3 regions of the Pantoea sp. X-Soil-ISGK-421 genome follow, and region 2 is predicted to be linked to each of the others. Evidence: predicted binding sites of a transcription regulator. Region 2 holds the regulator's gene; each other region holds the start of a gene.
What was found. Region 2 encodes LexA, which represses DNA repair genes until DNA is damaged. Its sites were predicted from a motif close to TNCTGTATGTACATACAGNA; they were not measured.
Positions count from the first base shown of each region.

Region 1: the regulator LexA is predicted to act here: its motif matches at 1,837-1,856, upstream of uvrB (excinuclease ABC subunit UvrB).
Region 3: the regulator LexA is predicted to act here: its motif matches at 3,707-3,726, upstream of AC6I8K_RS08195 (metal-dependent hydrolase).

Region 1 covers NZ_AP035979.1:1,265,336-1,272,478, forward strand. The annotation lists gene bioD (dethiobiotin synthase) at 1-92, shown strand, start outside; gene AC6I8K_RS05845 (ABC transporter ATP-binding protein) at 317-1,033, opposite strand; gene uvrB (excinuclease ABC subunit UvrB) at 1,936-3,957, shown strand; gene AC6I8K_RS05855 (gluconeogenesis factor YvcK family protein) at 4,044-4,946, opposite strand; molybdenum cofactor riboswitch at 5,143-5,279, shown strand; gene moaA (GTP 3',8-cyclase MoaA) at 5,268-6,254, shown strand; gene moaB (molybdenum cofactor biosynthesis protein B) at 6,272-6,787, shown strand; gene moaC (cyclic pyranopterin monophosphate synthase MoaC) at 6,790-7,143, shown strand, end outside.
Region 2 covers NZ_AP035979.1:374,023-381,165, forward strand. The annotation lists gene ubiA (4-hydroxybenzoate octaprenyltransferase) at 1-359, shown strand, start outside; gene plsB (glycerol-3-phosphate 1-O-acyltransferase PlsB) at 405-2,828, opposite strand; gene AC6I8K_RS01685 (diacylglycerol kinase) at 2,956-3,324, shown strand; gene lexA (transcriptional repressor LexA) at 3,430-4,044, shown strand; gene dinF (MATE family efflux transporter DinF) at 4,180-5,502, shown strand; gene AC6I8K_RS01700 (CsbD family protein) at 5,667-5,879, shown strand; gene zur (zinc uptake transcriptional repressor Zur) at 5,953-6,474, opposite strand; gene AC6I8K_RS01710 (conjugal transfer protein TraF) at 6,926-7,143, shown strand, end outside.
Region 3 covers NZ_AP035979.1:1,755,914-1,763,056, reverse strand. The annotation lists gene AC6I8K_RS08220 (fructosamine kinase family protein) at 1-486, shown strand, start outside; gene AC6I8K_RS08215 (YniB family protein) at 491-1,027, opposite strand; gene hxpB (hexitol phosphatase HxpB) at 1,169-1,837, shown strand; gene kduI (5-dehydro-4-deoxy-D-glucuronate isomerase) at 1,995-2,831, shown strand; gene kduD (2-dehydro-3-deoxy-D-gluconate 5-dehydrogenase KduD) at 2,845-3,606, shown strand; gene AC6I8K_RS08195 (metal-dependent hydrolase) at 3,747-4,337, shown strand; gene AC6I8K_RS08190 (L-cystine transporter) at 4,491-5,882, shown strand; gene AC6I8K_RS08185 (DUF6515 family protein) at 6,079-6,462, shown strand; gene osmE (osmotically-inducible lipoprotein OsmE) at 6,522-6,857, opposite strand; gene AC6I8K_RS08175 (multidrug effflux MFS transporter) at 7,050-7,143, shown strand, end outside.

The DNA of each region.
Region 1 (7,143 bases), 890 kb from region 2:
GTATTGAAGCGCCGTTTCTGGGGGAGATCCCACATCTTACTGATGAGGCGCAGCAGGCCGAGTGCGGGCGCTATTTGACACTACCGCAATAACCCAGGTCGCCATAAATGGCGACCCTACATTGCTTGAAGCCATTTTGTAGGGGGCTATTCATGGCGTAATGCCGATCAGTTAAGCACCGTATCTAACCACCGCACATTCCGTAGCGGCGCGATTTATCGCGCAATGAATTGCGCCGCTACAATATGTGCGCTCGGTAATAGGATTTCATCTCTTAACTGACAAGCATTACGCCATTCATGGCGACCTAAGATAATCACGTCGCCGTTAGCCACTTGTTGACGGTGATGTCATCCAGCTGCGCCACTTTACCGTGTGCCACATTGCGTCCTTGATGTAATAGCAGGAAATAGTCGGCGACGCGGCGGATAAATGAAACGTGCTGCTCAAGCAACAAAATGGTTAAACCATATTCACGGTTTAACCGACGAATCAGGTTGCCCATCTCTTCTTCCAGCCACGGCGACATCCCTTCCGTCGGCTCATCCAGAATCACCAGTTTTGGCTGCAGCACCAGTGCGCGTGCCAATGCCAAATGTTGCTGTTGTTCCATCGGCAACTCACCGCTGCGTTGATGGCGCAACGAATAGAGCGCTGGAAACAGGTCAAAAACCATTTCAGGAATGGCGCGGCTCCGATCATCCTGCGCCGCCATCAGGGCAATCAGCAGGTTATCTTCCACGCTCATCTGCGAGAATATATGCCGTCCTTGCGGCACATAACCTATGCCGGTACGCGCGCGCAGCTCGGCAGGTTGCAGCAGCAAATCTTCCGGCGGCGCGCCATCTTCCTGCCAGGTCATCGAGCCGCTGTTGATCGGCAAACGCCCCATAATGCAGTTCACCAAGGTGGTTTTGCCCATGCCGGGGCTGCCCAGCACGCCGGTGCAGGTGCCCGGCGGCAGATCGAGATCCACATCCCACAGAATGTGATTTTGACCGTAAAACTGATTCACCGAACGTAAACTCAGCATCTGACATACTCCTTCCAGATTATTAGCCTGAATGCTCCCGCTCTGTGTCGTCTGGCATACAGTCGTGCACGATTGATGGACACCGCTGTTATCGGCACACGCCGATATGGACTCGTCACTCCATACGATGAACGTTGCAATTCCCAGGCCAGGTTAAGGATTTAGGCATCTCTCAATCTGAAATGAAGCAAATAGGCCGCTAAAAGTTGAGTAATGCTTAACAATTGCCAGCGGTGATAAATTGGCTGCACTTTGACGGTGCTGAAGGCTTAACGTTTCTGGTGCATTTGATCGTTCGTAAGGCATTAACTGCGGAAATAAGTGGCCTTAATGCCTGGGTTCTCTGCAGGCAAGAGAGTGTAAAGAGGCAAAAAGAAGGGTTACTGCGACACGCAGGGAGATAAAAATAAATACGAAAAAATTTTTTTTCGCGCTTAAGGATGGGCGCGAGAAAATTATACACAGCCGATGGGCTCGGGGCTCGATCCACTTATCCACCATTACTGTGGATAACCTTGTGCATTAGCGACTGAAAACCGTGTGGAAGCGAGTAAATTCGCGGCCTTAACACATTATGATGAGAAACTGGGCTTTTGGGTCAATTTCAATTAAAACAGCAGGTTAGTTAAAATCAAGCATGCGAATTATCTGCCTTGTCATCGAACTGCAATTTAATGACACTCTATTGACAAATGTTAAAAGCGTCCTCCACTTGGGGATAACATTACGCAACAACAGCTTGCTGCTCGCTGCTTCAATTACGCTGAAGAAAATCGTCCGAAGGTGTCATTATCGTCCAATTTTACTGTGATTATGTCCAGTATTTTTTTCTGGCAAATTCCCCATAGCAGAGTAGAATTAGCAGCCTGCCCGCCGACTTCACCAGCTGGAACCGCCAAAACATGAGCAAAGCCTTCAAACTCAACTCCGATTTTAAGCCTTCAGGCGATCAACCTGAGGCGATTCGCCGTCTCGAAGAGGGGCTGGAAGATGGACTCGCGCATCAAACGCTGTTGGGCGTTACGGGCTCAGGTAAAACCTTTACCGTGGCGAACGTGATTGCCGATCTCAATCGACCCACCATGGTGCTGGCGCCTAATAAAACATTGGCGGCGCAGCTGTACGGTGAAATGAAGGAGTTTTTCCCGGATAACGCGGTGGAGTTTTTCGTCTCTTATTACGATTACTATCAGCCTGAAGCCTATGTGCCGAGCTCTGACACCTTTATTGAAAAAGACGCGTCGGTGAATGAGCACATTGAACAGATGCGTCTGTCGGCGACCAAAGCACTGCTGGAGCGTCGTGATGTGATTGTGGTGGCCTCGGTGTCGGCGATCTACGGTTTGGGCGATCCCGATCTCTACTTGAAAATGATGCTGCATCTGACGCGCGGCATGATTATCGATCAGCGCAGTATTCTGCGTCGTCTGGCGGAGTTGCAATATAGTCGCAACGATCAGGCCTTCCAGCGCGGTACCTTCCGCGTGCGCGGCGAGGTGATCGATGTGTTCCCGGCGGAATCGGATGACATTGCGCTGCGTATCGAACTGTTTGATGAAGAAGTTGAACGGCTATCGCTGTTCGATCCGCTGACGGGTCAGATCGATTCGGTGATCCCGCGTTTTACCGTCTATCCCAAAACGCACTACGTGACGCCGCGCGAGCGTATTCTGCAGGCGATGGAAGACATCAAAGTCGAACTGGTGGACCGCCGCAAGGTGCTTATGGAGAACAATAAGCTGCTTGAAGAGCAGCGTATTTCCCAGCGTACTCAGTTCGATCTCGAGATGATGAACGAGTTGGGGTACTGCTCTGGTATCGAAAACTACTCCCGCTATCTCTCGGGACGCGGACCGGGTGAGCCGCCGCCGACCTTGTTCGACTACTTACCGGCTGATGGCCTGCTGGTGGTCGACGAATCGCACGTGACCATTCCGCAGATTGGCGGCATGTATCGCGGTGACCGCGCGCGTAAAGAGACGCTAGTAGAATACGGTTTCCGTTTGCCGTCGGCGCTGGATAACCGCCCGATGAAGTTTGAAGAGTTTGAAGCGGCAGCCCCACAAACCATTTATGTTTCGGCGACGCCGGGCAACTACGAGCTGGAAAAATCTGGCAGCGAAGTGATTGATCAGCTGGTACGTCCAACGGGCCTGCTGGATCCGATTCTGGAAGTGCGTCCGGTGGCGACGCAGGTCGACGATTTGCTGTCGGAAATTCGCAAGCGTGTCGAGATCAATGAGCGCGTGCTGGTCACCGTATTGACCAAGCGCATGGCGGAAGATCTCACTGAATATCTGGTTGAGCACGGCGAGAAGGTGCGCTATCTGCACTCGGATATCGATACTGTGGAACGTATGGAGATTATCCGCGATTTACGCCTTGGCGAATTTGATGTGCTGGTCGGCATTAACCTACTGCGAGAAGGCCTGGATATGCCGGAAGTGTCGCTGGTGGCGATTCTGGATGCCGATAAAGAGGGCTTCCTGCGCTCGGAGCGTTCGTTGATTCAGACCATAGGCCGCGCCGCGCGTAACATTAACGGCCGGGCGATTCTCTACGCCGACAAAATCACGCCGTCGATGGAACGCGCGATGGGCGAAACCGAGCGCCGTCGCGAGAAGCAGCAAAAATACAACGAAGAGAACGGCATCGTGCCGCAAGGGCTCAACAAGAAAATCACCGATATTCTTGAGCTCGGCAAAAACGTGGTTAAAACGCGCGGAAAAGGCAAAACCGCGTCACGTACTGCAGCAGAAGCGGAAGCCAATTACATGGCGCTTACGCCGCAGGCGATGCAGAAGAAAATTCACGAGCTGGAAGGGCAGATGCAGCAACACGCGCAGAATCTGGAGTTTGAAGAAGCCGCCAGCGTGCGCGATCAGCTACATCAACTGCGCGAGCTGTTTATTGCGGCTTCGTGATCGTTGTATTTAGGTCGCCATGAATGGCGCCCCTACGCGAATTCAGTGGGGTTTTCGTAGGGTGCGCATTGATGCGCACCTGGAAACTAAACGGCTTGAATGGCGTGTTCCAGCGCAATGCGCAGCAGCTGGCGGTCGTGGCGATATTTGATATCGGCGGCTTCCAGCGGTTCACGAATGATTAAACGCTGTTCCACACCGCTAATATCGGCTGCCGGGCTCACCACCACGGCATCGATAACGCGCTTACCAATGGCTTTTTCCATGATCGCCAGTTTATCGGCCACATTCAGGCTGGCCGCTGCGGCGCTCAGCTCGCGACCCAGGTTGCCAATAAATACCATGGTGGCTGGCGTACGACGCAGTGCGCGGGCCATATCTTCCATCAGCAAGATCGGCATCAGGCTGGTGTAAAAGCTGCCAGGCCCAATGAGAATCAAATCCGCTTCGCCCACCGCGTCTATGGCTTCGCGCGTTGGCAATACGTTTGGATGCAACATCAACTCTTCCGGCGGCTGCTTCATCTCATCAATCGCGGTTTCGCCGTACACCATATTGCCTTCACCATCCTGCGCCACCAGATCGACCGGCTGTTCTGACATTGGAATCAGAAAGGCATCTACCTTGAGGAGATTGCGGATGATATTGATGGCTTCCAGCGGGCGCACGCTAAGGTGATCCAGCGCCTTCAGCATCAGGTTGCCAAGATTGTGTCCGGCCAGCTCGCCATTACCGCTAAAACGATACTCAAACATTGCGGTAGCGACGCTCGGTTCGGTGATCAGCTGATTGATGCAGTTACGCATATCGCCCCACGCAATGCCGCCTTCCGAGCGGCGAATGCGGCCGGTGGAGCCGCCGTTATCGGTGGTGGTGACGATGCCGGTTAAGCGCGAGCCTAACGGCGCCAGCGCCGACATCACGCGGCCCAGACCGTGCCCGCCACCTAATGCCACTACGCGATCCAAATCTGCCAGGGTTCGATTCATGTTTCTCCTTTGTCACCGACATCCTCGCGTTGAGGCGCAGTTGAACTGATGTGCATCAATATCTGGGGTGCATTTTACCGTATCCTGTCGCGAAAATGCGGTGAAAAATACGTTATACATCAAGATATATAGCGAAATTCACTGATGGATGCGAATCGCTAATCGCGCTACCATTCGTTTTAACCGTGTTGTCCACAATGACAACAAACTCCCAAGCCTGGGTTCCTAAGTCGTTAACGATAGGGAATGCAGGCCGCAGCCTTGAGCTGCCAGGGTGCAGAAAGAAATGACTGCATCTCCCGACTTTGGAAAGGTGTTCAGGTGCCACAATTTACAGATGCCTACGCGCGCAGCTTTTACTATCTGCGCCTGTCGGTCACGGATGTGTGTAACTTCCGTTGTACCTACTGCTTACCAAACGGCTACAAGCCGAACGGTACGCATAATAAGAGCTTTCTCTCGCTGGATGAGATTCGTCGCGTGACGCGTGCCTTTGCGGCTGCGGGCACGGAAAAAGTGCGCCTGACCGGTGGCGAACCCTCCATGCGTCGTGATTTCACCGACATAATCGCCGCCGTGCGTGAAAACGCCGCCATTCGCCAGATAGCGATGACCACGAACGGTTACCGCATGGCGCGCGACGTGGGTGCGTGGCGCGCTGCCGGCCTCACCCATATCAACGTCAGCGTCGATAGCCTCGATGCGCGCCAGTTTCACGCTATTACCGGGCAGGACAAATTTGCCGAAGTGATGGCGGGAATTGATGCAGCTTTTGAGGCCGGTTTCGAGAAAGTGAAAGTCAACAGCGTGTTGATGCGCGACGTGAACAGCCATAGTCTCAGTACCTTCCTTGAATGGCTGCGCCTGCGACCGATTCAATTACGCTTTATCGAGCTGATGGAAACCGGCGAAGGCAGCGATCTGTTCCGCCGCCATCATATCTCCGGTGAAGTGATCCGCGATCAACTGATTCTGCAAGGTTGGCAGCGCCAGCCGCGCGGCCGCAGCGACGGTCCGGCGCAGGTGTTCCGACATCCCGATTATCAGGGCGAAGTGGGCCTGATCATGCCTTATGAGAAAGATTTCTGCGCCAGCTGCAACCGCCTGCGCGTGTCGGCACTGGGCAATCTGCATCTGTGCCTGTTTGGTGACGGCGGCGTCTCGTTGCGCGATCTGTTGGCCTCTGACGATCAGCAGGATGAGTTGCAGGCGCGCATTGCGCACAGCCTTGGACAGAAAAAGCAGACGCATTTCCTGCATCAGGGCAATACCGGCATCACGCAAAATCTCTCCTTTATTGGTGGCTAAACACAGGAGTTACGGCCATGGGTAAACCTACCGGCGACTTTGTCGCCTTAAATGTGGCGGTGATGACCGTCTCTGATAGCCGCGATGCCGGCAATGACACATCGGGCGATTATCTGCGCGAAGCGCTGGCGGAAGCCGGGCATCAGGTGGTGGATCGCGCGCTTGTGCCGGATAACCGCTACCGCATTCGTGCCACGGTGTCGCGCTGGATTGCCAGCGACGATGTGCAAGTCGTGATCGTCAATGGCGGCACCGGTTTTAACAGTAAAAACAGCACGCCAGAAGCATTGCTGCCGCTGCTCGATCGCGAAATTGAAGGCTTTGGCGAGCTGTTCCGCATGATCTCTTATGAAGAAATTGGCAGCTCGACGCTACAGTCGCGTGCGGTGGCCGGATTAGCCAATCAGACGCTGATTTTTGCCGTGCCGGGATCGACCAATGCCTGCCGCAGCGCCTGGGAACGCATTATTGAAGATCAACTGGATGCGCGTACGCGTCCGTGTAATTTCGTCTCACATTTGAAGAAGTTGTAAGTATGTCATCCTTAACCCATATCAATGCCGCTGGCGAAGCCCACATGGTGGATGTCTCCAGCAAAACCGAAACGGTGCGCGAGGCTCAGGCTGAAGCGCTGGTGCTGATGAGCGTCGAAACGCTGCAGATGATTATTGACGGCAGCCATCATAAAGGTGACGTGTTCGCCACCGCGCGCATCGCCGGTATTCAGGCGGCAAAACGCACCTGGGAACTGATTCCGCTCTGTCATCCGCTGATGCTGAGCAAAGTGGAAGTCACCTTGCTGGCGGAACCGCAACATAGCCGCGTGCGCGTCACCTCGCTCTGTCGTCTGACCGGTAAAACCGGCGTCGAGATGGAAGCGTTGACGGCG
Region 2 (7,143 bases):
ATATTTGCTGGACGGTGGCCTACGACACGCAATATGCGATGGTTGACCGCGATGACGATTTAAAGATTGGCGTGAAGTCGACGGCGATTCTGTTTGGTCGTTACGACAAACTGATTATTGGCTTGCTGCAGCTGGCTACGCTTGGTCTGATGGCGCTAGTGGGCATGATGCTCAATCTGAACGGCGCGTTTTATTGGTCGCTGCTGCTGGCTGCAGGCTTGTTTGTGCATCAGCAGAAGCTGATTGCCCAGCGAGAGCGCGATCCCTGTTTCCAGGCATTCCTGAATAACAACTATGTTGGCATGGTGCTGTTTCTTGGCATTCTGCTCAGCACCGTGCCGTTTGCGGATTTGCTGTAAACAAATAAGGCGCACCGAAGTGCGCCTTATTTGCCTGTCGCCGCGTTAATCGTGGGCGACGGCACTTTCAATTGTCAGACGCACGTCGCTGGTCACTAACTCCGCCAGCATCTGCCACATCATATGACTACGCTCAGCATCGGCATCGCCTTTATCACTGATGTAGCCTTCATCACGTAGCGTGAGTACCAGCGCAGTGAACACCGCTTTATCAAAGAACTCGGGTGCGTTGATGCCGTGCAGCACAGACAAGCGCTGAGCCAGCGTGCGGCTCTCTTTCTCCAGCGTGCCGCGGTTGATGGCAGGTTTCGCGCTGAGAATGGCGAAGGTAATCGCGAAGCGCTGTAGCGTCTCACGAATACCCGCCGCCAGCAGTTGCAGCGAACGGTGACGTGCCGGCGTCATTTTCAGCATGCCGTCTTGCAGCGTGATCAGCCCCTGACGCGCCATCTCTGTACAGAGTGCGTTAAGCAGCGCAGGCAGTTCCGCTTTGTCCCAACGCAGGAACAGCTCACTCTTCAACATCGGGTACACCAGGCTAACCTGGCGCAGTAGTTCTGCTTCGCTGATTTCACGATGCTGCTGCACGATAGCGGCTATCAGCGACGGCATCACCAGCATATGATGGATGTTATTGCGATAGTAGGTCATCAGCACCGCTTGCTCACGCGGCAGAATGATGATGTCGCCAATATTATCTTGCTCGGTCTCGAACTTGTTCATGCCCATGGCGTGGTCAAGCAGCGCTTCCGCACTCATATCGGGCACGGTAGCTTCTGGCGAATACGGCACGTTGCGCAGTAGCTGGGTGTAGCACTCTAATTGCTCAATCAACTGTTCACGGGTCAGTGAACGCTGACGTGATGCCAGCAGCGCGGTAACGCACAGGTTCATGGCGTTGGCCGCTCCAGCTTCGTTGATGCGCACCATCAGCTTCGCCGCAATATCATTTACGGCGGGCGTCATCCAGGCTGGACGTTGTTGTTCGATAGGATCGATCGCATCACGCCACTCTGGCACGTTTTTGTTCAGGTAGTTCATCAAGGGCAGCGGTTCGCCAAAATTGACGTAACCCTGACCGAGGTTACGCAGTTTACGCAAGCCCCGAACCATCTGCAGGAAGCTCTCTTTCTCTTTGGCAGCGCCACGCAGCTCTTTAGCGTAAGTCCCCACCTCCATCACGTGCTCGTAGCCAATGTAAATCGGCACGAAGGTGATCGGACGGCTGCCGCCGCGCAGCATCGCCTGCAGCGTCATTGATAAGGTACCGGTTTTCGGGTCCAGCAAACGGCCGGTACGCGAACGTCCGCCTTCCACGAAGTATTCAACCGAGTAACCACGGCTAAACAGCTCGCCGAGGTACTCACGGAACACGGTGGAATAGAGTTTGTTGCCCTTAAAGGTACGACGAATAAAGAACGCGCCTAAACGCCGGAAAATCGGGCCGGCCGGCCAGAAGTTCAGGTTGATCCCCGCCGCGATATGCGGCGGTACAAGTCCTTGATGATAAAGCACGTAGGAGAGCAGCAGATAATCCATGTGGCTGCGGTGGCACGGCACATAGACAATCTCATGACCATCCTGCGCCAGCTGACGCACGCGCTCACCGCCATGAACGTTGATGCCCTGATACAGGCGGCTCCACAGCCATCCCATCACGCGGTCAGTGACTTTAATGGCTTCATAAGAGAAGTTCGCCGCCACTTCTTCCATCATTTCAATGGCATTCTGCTGGGCTTTCTCATGGGAAATCTTTTTACTGCGCGCTTCATCTTCTACCGCTTTTTCAATCGCTTTGGACTGCAAAAGTTTATTGAAGAGATCCTGACGCGCAGGCAGACGCGGACCGACTGCGGCCAGACGTTGGCGGGCAAAGTGAATACGCGCCACGCGAGCCAGCTTCTGCGCAATCGACTTATCGGTGCCGTGTTCGGTCGCCATTTGGCGCAGCGAAACGGTTTGCGAAAAGCGCACAAAGCTGTCGCGGCCGTGCCACAAAATAGCGAAGAACTTCTGAACACCATTGAGAATACGCAGATGTGGCGTGGACTCACCGGATGTTTCACGTCCCGGCGCGCGACCAAACATCACCGCAACCGGCAGCATTTGCACATCAAGATGCGGGTTGCTGCGGTGCAAATCCAGATAATCGTGGAACAGCTTTACCGATTCGGGATTTGCCACGAAATAGGGAATGACGCGTGGGCCATCGTGAATAAACACGTGACGCGGCAGCAGGGTGCCATCGATCTCCAGCGGAGCCAGCGGATCGGGCAGATCATGTTTCAGGCATTGAGCACGCAGCGTGAGTAGGTCAGCCTTTGAATCATAAGGCAAAACATACATCACAGGACGTGTCGGATCGATCCCGTGCTCAGAGACGGGATCGGTCGGAATGACCTTACTTTTTACCAAAATAGAGAGTGGTAAATTCAATAATTTGTAATAGAGTTTACGCCAACCTGACATAGACAACTTTAAGCCTCTTGTTAGCAAAGCGCGGCAAGCATACCAGAAAGCGCAGCGAAGGTCTGTGGCTCTGCCGCCTCAAACTGCCCTCACATTGACGTCAAAATAGTTCAAGGGTTCCATAGACATGGCAAATAACGTCACCGGTTTAGTAAGAATAGTGAAAGCCGCCGGTTATTCCTGGCAGGGGTTACGCGCCGCATGGCAGCACGAAGCCGCATTTCGGCAGGAAGCCGTTGCCGCGCTGGTGGCTATTCTTGTGGCCTGCTGGCTGGATGTAGATACCATCGCCCGCATCTTAATGATTGGCTCGGTGGTGCTGGTTATCATCGTTGAGATCCTTAATAGCGCTATCGAAGCGGTGGTGGACCGCATTGGTCAAGAGCAACATCCGCTCGCGGGCCGTGCCAAAGACATGGGATCGGCTGCCGTATTACTGACTATCTTACTGGCTCTGTTCGTCTGGATCGCGCTGCTCTGGACGCATTTGAGATAGGGATTCCAGATTCATCAAACCGCTGATTTTTCCCTCTGTTACGGTTTTCATTTCGCCAATACCTGTATATACTCACAGCGACTGTATAAACAACCAGGGGGCGGGATGAAAGCGTTAACTGCACGGCAGCAACAGGTCTATGACCTGATTCGCGACCATATTAACCAGACGGGCATGCCGCCAACGCGTGCGGAAATTGCTGCGCAACTGGGTTTTCGCTCGCCCAATGCTGCTGAAGAGCATCTGAAAGCGCTGGCGCGTAAAGGCGTAATTGAAATTGTTTCCGGCGCATCGCGCGGGATTCGCCTGTTGATGGAAGAAGAATCGAGCGAAGGTCTGCCGCTGATTGGCCGCGTCGCTGCCGGTGAGCCCTTGCTGGCACAGGAACACATCGAAGCCCACTACCAGGTGGATGCTAACCTGTTCAAACCGAGCGCTGATTTTCTGTTGCGCGTGAGCGGTATGTCGATGAAAGACATTGGCATTATGGATGGCGATCTGTTGGCGGTGCATAAAACTCAGGAAGTGCGTAACGGCCAGGTTGTAGTGGCGCGCATTGATGATGAAGTCACCGTGAAACGCTGGAAAAAGCAGGGTGCGATTGTTCATCTGCTGCCAGAAAATACCGATTTTCAGCCGATTGTCGTTGATACCCGTGAGCAGTCGCTAACCGTTGAAGGTTTGGCTGTCGGGATTGTGCGCAACGGCGAGTGGCTCTAATCAGTTTCTGAGCCTCACCCACTGCGGTGGCGTATCATGCGCTAACCGCAGTCTGCTGTTTTACTTCTCTGTGACTCTTTCTGCGGCTCACTCTGGCGCCATTACGCTGATTACCGCAAACAACGGAATGGGCGAATGCAGCTGTTTTCCTCTTCAGATAAAACGCTCTGGCGGCTGGCGCTGCCGATGATCCTTTCAAACATCACCGTCCCGTTATTGGGCGTGGTGGATACTGCCGTTATTGGTCATCTCGATAGCCCTATCTATTTGGGCGGTGTCGCGGTTGGCACGACGGCAACCAGCTTCATCTTTATGCTCCTATTGTTCCTGCGCATGAGCACGACCGGACTCACCGCTCAGGCATTTGGTGCTAATGATAAAACCGCGCTGGCGCGCGCCTTAACGCAACCGCTGCTGATTGCGCTGGTTTTTGGTGTGCTGTTTATGGTGCTGCGGACGCCGGTAAGCAGTTTGGCTGCAGCCTTGATGGGTGGCAGCCCGGAAGTGCAACACCAGGCGAAAATATTCATTGAGATTCGCTGGCTAAGTGCGCCTGCGACCTTAGCCAATCTGGTGATTCTCGGCTGGCTGCTGGGCGTGCAGTATGCACGTGCGCCGATGGTGCTGCTGATCATTGGCAATCTGGTCAACATCCTGCTTGATCTGCTGTTTGTCCTCAAACTGCATTGGGGCGTGGCCGGGGCGGCGGCGGCAACCGCACTGGCAGAATATGTCACGCTGGGCGTGGGGCTGTGGATGGTGGCGCGTGTGCTGAAAATGCGCGGTATCCACTTTACTCTGCTAAAAAGCAGCTGGCGCGGCGATGCGGCACGGCTGTTCCGCCTTAATCGCGACATTATGCTGCGCTCCTTAATGCTGCAAATCTGTTTTGCCTCGCTCACGATTCTTGGTGCGCGTATTGGACCGGATGTGGTAGCGGTCAATGCTGTACTGCTGATGTTCCTCACTTTTACTGCTTACGCGCTGGATGGTTTTGCCTACGCAGTTGAAGCCTGCTCCGGTGAGGCCGTTGGGGCCAAAGATCGCAGTCGATTATTGCTTATCTGGCATGCGGCCTGCCGTCAGGCCTGTTTTGTTGCGGTGATATTTGCGCTGATTTATGCCTTTACGGGTCCGCAGATAGTGGCGATGCTGACTTCACTGGAAGCGCTGCGCGAAATGGCCGATCGCTACCTTATCTGGCAAGTGATTCTGCCGCTGGTTGGTGTTTGGTGCTATCTGCTGGATGGCATGTTTATTGGCGCAACGCGTGGCCGTGAAATGCGTAACAGCATGGTGATAGCGGCAATCGGCTATGGCTTGTCACTATTGACGCTGCCGTGGCTGGGCAACCACGGTTTATGGCTGGCGGTGACGGTATTTCTCGCGTTACGTGGGCTCTCGCTGTGGGTAATCTGGCGTGGGCACTGGCAACGTAATAGCTGGTTCAATGCCTAAATAAGCGAAGCGTAAACTACAGATTAATCTGTAATTCTCTGCAAACTACGAAACGGCTACTACAATTACCTTATACGGCGCAAATGAGTAGCGCGTTGTGTGGGTATATCGCCTGATAGGCAGGCAATATATCTATCTCACTCAGGATGAAGTGGAGGATTATTATGAACAAAGACGAAGCGAGCGGAAACTGGAAGCAGTTCAAAGGTAAAATGAAGGAAAAGTGGGGCAAGCTTACGGATGATGATATGACCGTAATCGAAGGTAAACGCGAGCAGCTTGTCGGTAAAATCCAGGAACGCTACGGGTATGCGAAAGACCAAGCAGAGACCGAAGTGAAAGAATGGGAAACCCACAACAAAGATTACCGCTGGTAGTCGATTTCCCCTATTACGGATGATGCTCCTACCCACCGGTCGTTATGATCGGGTCGGCACATGGAAGTGCCCATTACGCCTTTCTCACCCGTTTTTTACCTTCAACCTGATGGTTGTGTTCGCAACTTTCATGATGCGTACAAGCCGCAACCTCTGCACAATTCTCACACAAGCCATGAGCTTCAATCACCGTATGACGCAGTGAAAATCCCGCCTGATCTGCCAGCGCCGCTATGGTTTTTTCTACGCCATGAGCATGTTTTTCGCTCACCGCCGCGCAACCGTCGCACACCAGCATTACCGAAGTATGTGCCGGCTCATCAAAATGATGGCAAACCACATAACTGTTATTCGACTCAACACGATGAATGAACCCCTGTTCCAACAGGAAATCAAGCGCGCGGTAAATGGTGGGGGGCTTAGCTTGGGGCTCACTGACGCGTAATTGATCCAGCAAATCGTAAGCACTTATCGAACCATTCTGCTCTGCCATCAAACGCAACACTTCGGCGCGTTGAGGGGTGAGGCGCACGCCGCGGTCAAGACACAGTGATTCTGCCTGAGTAAGAAGTTGTTCGGGCGTGAGGTTAGACATAAGCATTCTCCGGGTAGCAGGTGATGTTATTTTATCACACAAATTTTTGCCCTGCTGTGATTGCTTATTATCCTTAAAATCTGCAAGAAAATTCTCATCAATCAATAAATTATCAGCCTATTTTGCCCGCTAATGTTGCCTCAACGATTTAACCTGTAAAAAAGCGTCCCGCCAGACAGCGTAACGGTAGCAGGCTTTTGCGTTGCAACTCACCTGGTTAGCGGCTATGGTTCAAAAGGCCTTAAGTAATTTCTGGTATCAAACTACCCACTAGTAATTTTTCTGCATATAAAAACAGCGGAGTGGTGCTTACGCATCCAATTCTGCGAATAGCAGTGCTATTTCCTTTCAATTCACAGCAATGAAGCGTTAGCCAGCGTTCAGAATAGCGGCTAACTAAACTTTCAGTCGGTGAGTGATTCAGCGACATTTTAAAGGTGATGGCAGGCTCATGGTGAAGACATTATTCAGGCACAAAAAAGTAGCTTATCTTGTTGGTTTGAATGCAGTATTTCTTTCTTCCTCAGCGCTGGCAGCAGGTACATGGTATGACGCACGTAACGACGCAATGGGCGGTACGGGCGTAGCTTCTTCTACCTGGAGTTCAGCAGTGCTGGCTAACCCCGCATTGATGACCAAAGCGCAGCCTGAAGATAACGTCAGCATCAT
Region 3 (7,143 bases), 1.4 Mb from region 2:
AATAGTTGGTTACGCCGCTGGTCAGTGTTCTTTGCTGAACAGCGCATAGGTTGGCAGCTGCAACTGGCTGCTGAAAAAGGGGTGCATTACGGCGATACCGAGCTCATTGTCGATTGTGTGCAGCGCACGTTAGCCAACCATCATCCGCAACCTTCTTTATTACACGGTGATTTATGGCCCGCCAATTGTGCAGGCAGCGCAAACGGCCCGTGGCTGTTCGATCCTGCCTGCTATTGGGGTGACCGGGAATGTGATTTGGCGATGCTGAGTTATTATGCTGACCTGCCGCGCCAAATTACTGATGGCTATCACGCGGTTTGGCCCCTTGAAGACGGATTCTCACAACGTCAGCCGGTCTATCAGCTTTATTACCTGCTTAATCGCGCCAATGTTTTCGGCGGCAACTGGACGGGCGAAGCGCAGTTCGCTATCGGCCAGTTGTTAGATGAAGATGTGTTGGGAGAACGTCAGGCCAGACCGGCCTGACGCTTTACAGCATGCCGAGTAACTTCAGCACAAAGTAGCCGGCAATAGCGATAATGATTGGCAAAATATAGAGCGGGAAAATCTGCAAAAAAATGGTGTGGCGCGGGATATGGATCTTCTCTTCCAGCTGTGCACGTGTGCGCCCTTCACTGCCTTTGGTCTGTTCCAGAATCAATTGATCTTCAATCCCCTCTTTGATATGGCGTGACTGACGCCACATGCGTGCGCCCGAAGCCTGCAAAGCAATGCCCACGAAAATCAGAATGTAGATCAGCCAAAAGCCAATGTTCGCGCCACCATTAAATTCCGGCACCGGTGAGTTCTGCCAGAAAACATTCAGGAAAGGCGTATTGAACTTCACCATATCGACCATGACATGGACAAAATCCAGCATCACGGCATCAATGCCAGGCTGCTTTTCACTGTGCTTAAACATAAAACCCAGCAAAGAAATAATAGTGGATAACAATGCTGGTATAAAAATCACCCAGCCAGCCACTCGCTTGAGGATGGCGATGCGGCCAGCCTGTTGGTAAGTCATGGTGTCTCCCTGAACCGAAATAGTTTTGCCTAAGTCTACCTGCACTACTGCAAATTTTCCTGAAAAATGCGTGGCCTGCCACACATCGGCTTTCGACAGCACTCGTGATAAGGTAAGCCAAATTTTAAAGGGAGCTGTTGTATGTCATATCGTCGTCCCGTAATGGCCGCCATCTTTGATATGGACGGATTGTTAATCGACTCAGAACCGCTGTGGGATCGGGCGGAGTTAGATATTTTCGCCAGCCTGAATGTGGATATCTCTCGCCGTCATGAGCTACCGGATACTTTGGGTTTACGTATCGATCAAACCGTGCGCATGTGGTTTGAAGCGCTGCCGTGGAACGGTCCGGATCAGCAAGAAGTCACGAACCGCATTATTGCGCGTGCGCTGGCGCTGGTAGAAGATACGCGCCCGCTGCTGCCAGGCGTGGAACAGGCGTTACAATTATGCCAGCAACAGGGTTTGAAAATCGGTCTGGCATCCGCTTCGCCGCTGCACATGCTGGAGCGCGTTCTGGAGATGTTTGACCTGCGCAAATACTTTGATGTGCTGGCTTCGGCTGAAACCCTGCCATACAGTAAACCGCATCCGCAGGTCTATCTCGACGCCGCTGCCAAACTGGGCATCGATCCGCTTAACTGCGTGACGTTGGAAGACTCCTTTAACGGCATGATTGCCACCAAAGCCGCACGCATGCGTTCGATTGTGGTGCCGGCGCCCGATCATCGTGCTGATGCCCGCTGGGCATTAGCCAATGTAATTCTTGATGATTTAACCCAGCTCAAACCCGAGCATCTGCACGGTTAATCACAGCCCGCACAACGCGGGCTTTTTTATGCAACTTGATCGCACACGCAAATAAATAAAACATCGTTTCATTTTTATTGAATTACCATCTCATCCTGCCTAAGATGCCCAAAGACCCGCATCGGGACCACTTCCATTGACCCTTGAGAGGCCTGAGATGGACATTCGTCAAAGCATTCATAGCGAGCATGCCAAAACCCTGGATACCGACGGCTTACGCCGCGAGTTTTTGGTCGACAAAATTTTCGACGCCGACAATTACACCCTCACTTACAGCCATATCGATCGCATCATGATTGGCGGCGTGATGCCCGTGCAGAAAGCGGTAACCATCGGTCATGAGGTGGGCAAACAGCTGGGCGTCAGTTACTTCCTCGAACGCCGCGAACTCGGCGTGATTAACGTTGGCGGACCGGGTTTAATTGAAGTGGACGGCAATACCTGGGAGATAGGTAATCAGGAAGCGTTATATGTCGGGCAAGGCGCACAGAGCGTGATTTTCCGCAGCAGCGATGCCAGCCGTCCGGCGAAGTTTTACTACAACAGCGCGCCGGCACATACCCATTATCCGGACAAAAAAATCACCCTCGATGAGGCAGTAAAAGCCACGCTGGGTGATGCCGCCACCTCGAATCGTCGCACCATTAATAAATTCATCGTGCCCGACGTGTTACCAACCTGCCAGTTAACGATGGGGCTAACGCGCCTTGACGACGGCAATCTGTGGAACACCATGCCGTGCCACACCCACGAACGCCGCATGGAAGTCTACTTCTACTTTGATATGGCCGACGACAGTGCCGTGTTCCACATGATGGGCCAGCCGCAAGAGACGCGTCATTTATTAGTGCATAACGAACAAGCTGTAATTTCACCGAGTTGGTCAATTCACGCGGGCGTTGGAACACAGCGTTATACCTTTATCTGGGGCATGGTGGGCGAAAACCAGGTATTTGATGACATGGACCACGTCAGCATCAGCGCGCTGCGCTAACAAGGAGCGAATTATGATTCTTAACGCATTTAATCTTGATGGCAAAATCGCGCTGGTCACCGGCTGCAATACCGGGTTGGGGCAAGGCATGGCGCTAGGTCTGGCGCAGGCAGGTTGTGACATTATTGGCGTCAATCGCGCAGGACCAGATGATACGCAAGCGAAAGTTGAAGCATTAGGCCGCCGTTTTTGGGCGATTCAGGCGGATCTTACCAAACCCTCCATTGTGCCGCACATTGTTGAACAAGCGGTGGCACATGCCGGACGCATCGATATTCTGGTGAATAACGCCGGTATTATTCGCCGCGAAGATGCGCTCAACTTCAGCGAACAGGATTGGGACGATGTGATGAACATCAACAGTAAAAGCCTGTTCTTCCTGTCGCAGCAGGTCGCAAGGCAGTTTATTGCACAAGGCAACGGCGGCAAAATCATCAATATTGCCTCAATGCTCTCGTTCCAGGGGGGCATTCGCGTGCCTTCCTACACCGCATCAAAAAGTGCGGTAATGGGGTTAACGCGCCTGATGGCTAACGAATGGGCGAAGCACGGTATCAACGTCAACGCTATTGCACCAGGCTATATGGCCACCAACAATACGGAACAACTGCGCAGCGATGAATCACGCAACGAGGAAATTTTGGGCCGTATACCCTCAGGTCGCTGGGGCATCCCGGACGACATGATGGGCCCGGTTGTGTTCCTCGCCTCTGGCGCATCGGATTATGTGCAGGGTTATACTTTAGCGGTCGATGGCGGTTGGTTAGCGCGCTAACATAACCCATTCTTTTCCCGCGTCATTGTGACGCGGGAAAGTGAAAAATATTAACGCTTCGTTACAGCGTCACCATTCTCATTCACTGGATAAATCCCTATACTGGATGCATCGACAGTTTTATGCAGCCAGGTTTCATCATGACGGCCGAAGGCCATATCATTTTTGCCATTGCCAGCGCCATTTTTGCCAAGCGCGCGGAGCTGACGCCAGTGCTGGCCAGCGCCGATTGGTGGCATTTAGTCCCTGCTGCGCTGCTGACCTGCCTGCTACCCGATATCGATCACCCCAAGTCCGTTTTAGGCCAGCGATTGAGGTGGCTGTCGCACCCCATCGCCCGCGCCTTTGGTCACCGTGGTTTTACCCACAGTTTGCTGGCGGTCGCGGTAAGTTTGTGGCTATTCCAGATCAATGTACCCGCCGATTGGTTTCTTCCGGCCGATGTATTGCAAGGTATGACGCTTGGTTATCTTAGCCATATCGTCGCCGATATGTTAACGCCTGCAGGTGTGCCGCTGTTGTGGCCTTGTCGCTGGCGCTTTCGGTTGCCGATACTTAAAAGCCAGAAAGGTAACCAACTGGAGCGGGCACTTTGCCTGGCGCTGGTCGGGTATGCGTTGTGGTTCCCGCCCGGATTGCCCTCTTTTGGTGCCAATGGATGGCCGGAACAGCTCTTCAATACGCTACAAAATGGCGTCGGTCGGCTGGTTAATGGTCAAAACGGTCAATAACCAGCCGAATCAAGAGATAAAGTTATAAACCATTCCTTTTGGGTATAAGTCTGCCCCGTTCTGAACTGATAACATTCTCAATATTCCCTAACGGGGACTTACTGTTTTTCGTGCCATTCCAACGGGATGGCATGTCACACTCTGGAGTTGAGCATGGATTTTCCCCTAATCATTAATATCGTGGCGTTTATCGCGCTGCTGATTTTGTTGAACCGCATTGGCAGTCAAAGCTGGAGCTTGTCAAAGCGCGTGCTGACCGGTTTAGTATTTGGTGTAGCATTCGGTCTGGCACTGCAAACCATTTATGGCGAAAACAGCCCGACGGTTAAAGCGTCGATTGGCTGGTTCAACATCGTCGGTAACGGTTACGTTCAACTGTTGCAGATGATTGTGATGCCGCTGGTCTTCGCCTCGATTTTGAGCGCGGTGGCCCGTCTGCATAACGCCTCATCGCTGGGAAAAATCAGTGTGCTGACCATTGGCGTGCTGCTGTTTACTACCGCGATCTCCGCTCTGGTCGGCGTGTTAGTGACTGGCCTGTTTGGTCTGAGCGCCGAAGGTCTGGTGCAAGGTGTACAGGAAACCGCGCGTCTGAGCGCGATTCAGAGCAACTATGTTGGCAAAGTAGCTGACCTCAGCACGCCGCAGCTGCTGCTCTCCTTCATCCCGAAAAACCCGTTTGCCGATCTGGCGGGCGCCAATCCAACCTCGATCATCAGCGTAGTGATTTTCGCCGCGTTCCTCGGTGTAGCAGCGCTGCAACTGCTGAAAGATGACAAGGTGAAAGGCGAACGCGTGCTGGTGGCGATCGATACCCTGCAATCCTGGGTGATGAAGCTGGTGCGTTTGATTATGAAGCTGACGCCGTACGGTGTGCTGGCGCTGATGACCAAAGTAGTGGCCGGCTCCAACCTACAGGACATCATTAAACTGGGTGGTTTCGTGGTGGCCTCTTATCTTGGTCTGGCGATCATGTTTGCCGTGCACGCGTTGCTGCTATCGGTCAACGGCATCAACCCAATGCGCTTCTTCCGTAAAGTCTGGCCGGTGATCACCTTTGCCTTTACCAGCCGCTCCAGCGCAGCCAGTATTCCATTGAACGTGGAAACGCAGACACGTCGCCTTGGCGTGCCAGAATCTATCGCCAGCTTCTCAGCCTCATTCGGTGCCACTATTGGTCAGAACGGTTGTGCCGGTCTCTATCCCACTATGCTGGCGGTGATGGTTGCACCAACCGTTGGCATCAACCCGTTCGACCCAATGTGGATTGCCACGCTGGTGGGTATCGTAACGCTGAGTTCTGCCGGTGTGGCCGGTGTTGGCGGCGGTGCAACCTTCGCCGCGTTGATTGTACTGCCAGCGATGGGCCTGCCAGTGACGTTAGTCGCGCTGCTGATCTCCATCGAACCGCTGATCGATATGGGCCGTACCGCGCTCAACGTCAATGGTTCCATGACCGCCGGTTCACTCACCAGCCGCTGGCTCGGTTTGACCGACAAGAAAGTGCTGGAGAGCGACGAACACGCCGAATTAGCACATCGCTAACCTTCCTCATCACGCCAACGGCAGGCCAGTGGCCTGCCGTTTTTTTATCCCCCCTTCTCCCTAATCCCCCTCAATCATGGCGGCTGCGTCAGGATAGCGTTAAGCATGGTAAACAGACGAAAAATCGGCCGCTTTTTGCTTGAGTTTTACCAGTGAAAAGCCAATTCTGCTGGAAGTCACAGCAGGAGAATCACCGATGAAAACAGTTATCGCCTCGGTGCTGGCGTTAACCTTGTTAACACCAGCTATCAGTTTCGCCCATCCCGGCGGTTGGGGTCCCGGTCCAGGTCCGCATTGGGGTGGAGGTCCACATTGGGGCGGCCCCGGCCCGCTGCGTTTCTTACCGGAAGCGGCAACGGCAGTATTGCTAGGCGGCCTGACCTATTACATGCTCAACGGCAATTATTATCAACGCCAGGGCGACACCTACGTGGTGGTGCAACCGCCTGAAGCCCCATCGGGCGGTGGTATGCGCGTGCTGGATTTTAACGGTAAGCGTTATTACGTGCAGGAGGGTCATTACTACCAGCGCGAAATCGACGGGGATTATATTGAAGTGCCACGCCCTTACGGCTTATAAGTGCCACAACGAAAAACGGCCCGTCAATGACGGGCCGTTTATTATTTATTCTGCTGCGTTTACTGAGCCGCTTGCGGATCGGTATCGTAGTCTTTACAACTCTGGAAACCATAATTCATTACGCGACCGGTGTCGCTATAGCTCACGAAGTAGGTCTGCGGTTTGCCATCACGCTCGCCAATCACATAAGTCTGGCACGTACCACGTGCGTGAACCATGGTGATTTCGGTAGAGGCTGGACCGGCAATCTGGCGAACCTGATCACGCGTCATGCCTTTTTTTACATCCTTCACAACCGGTTTGGTTACGTAGCTTTCAGCTTTGTCATAAGTCGTACAACCCGACAGGGCTGCCAGCGTCATAGCGGCAGCGATACATCCCATCACTTTATTCATGTTGTTGTTCCTCGTTTTTTTGTCCATGTGGAGTAAGCCTGGAACATAAATCCAGATTTATCAACTTTATGGGATAAATTTAGCCAAATTCCGAAGCGTTAGGATTTGGTAAAAATGCTGTGTTGATGCGCTACGGTTCGTATAATCACCCGCGAAAAAATACCTATAGTAATGAATAAAGACAGAGGATGAATGACACCTGCACCTTCTCATCGGCTAATTTATGCCATCACGCTGGGCCTGCTCGCTGCGCTCGGGCCACTTTGTATCGATCTTTACCTGCCTG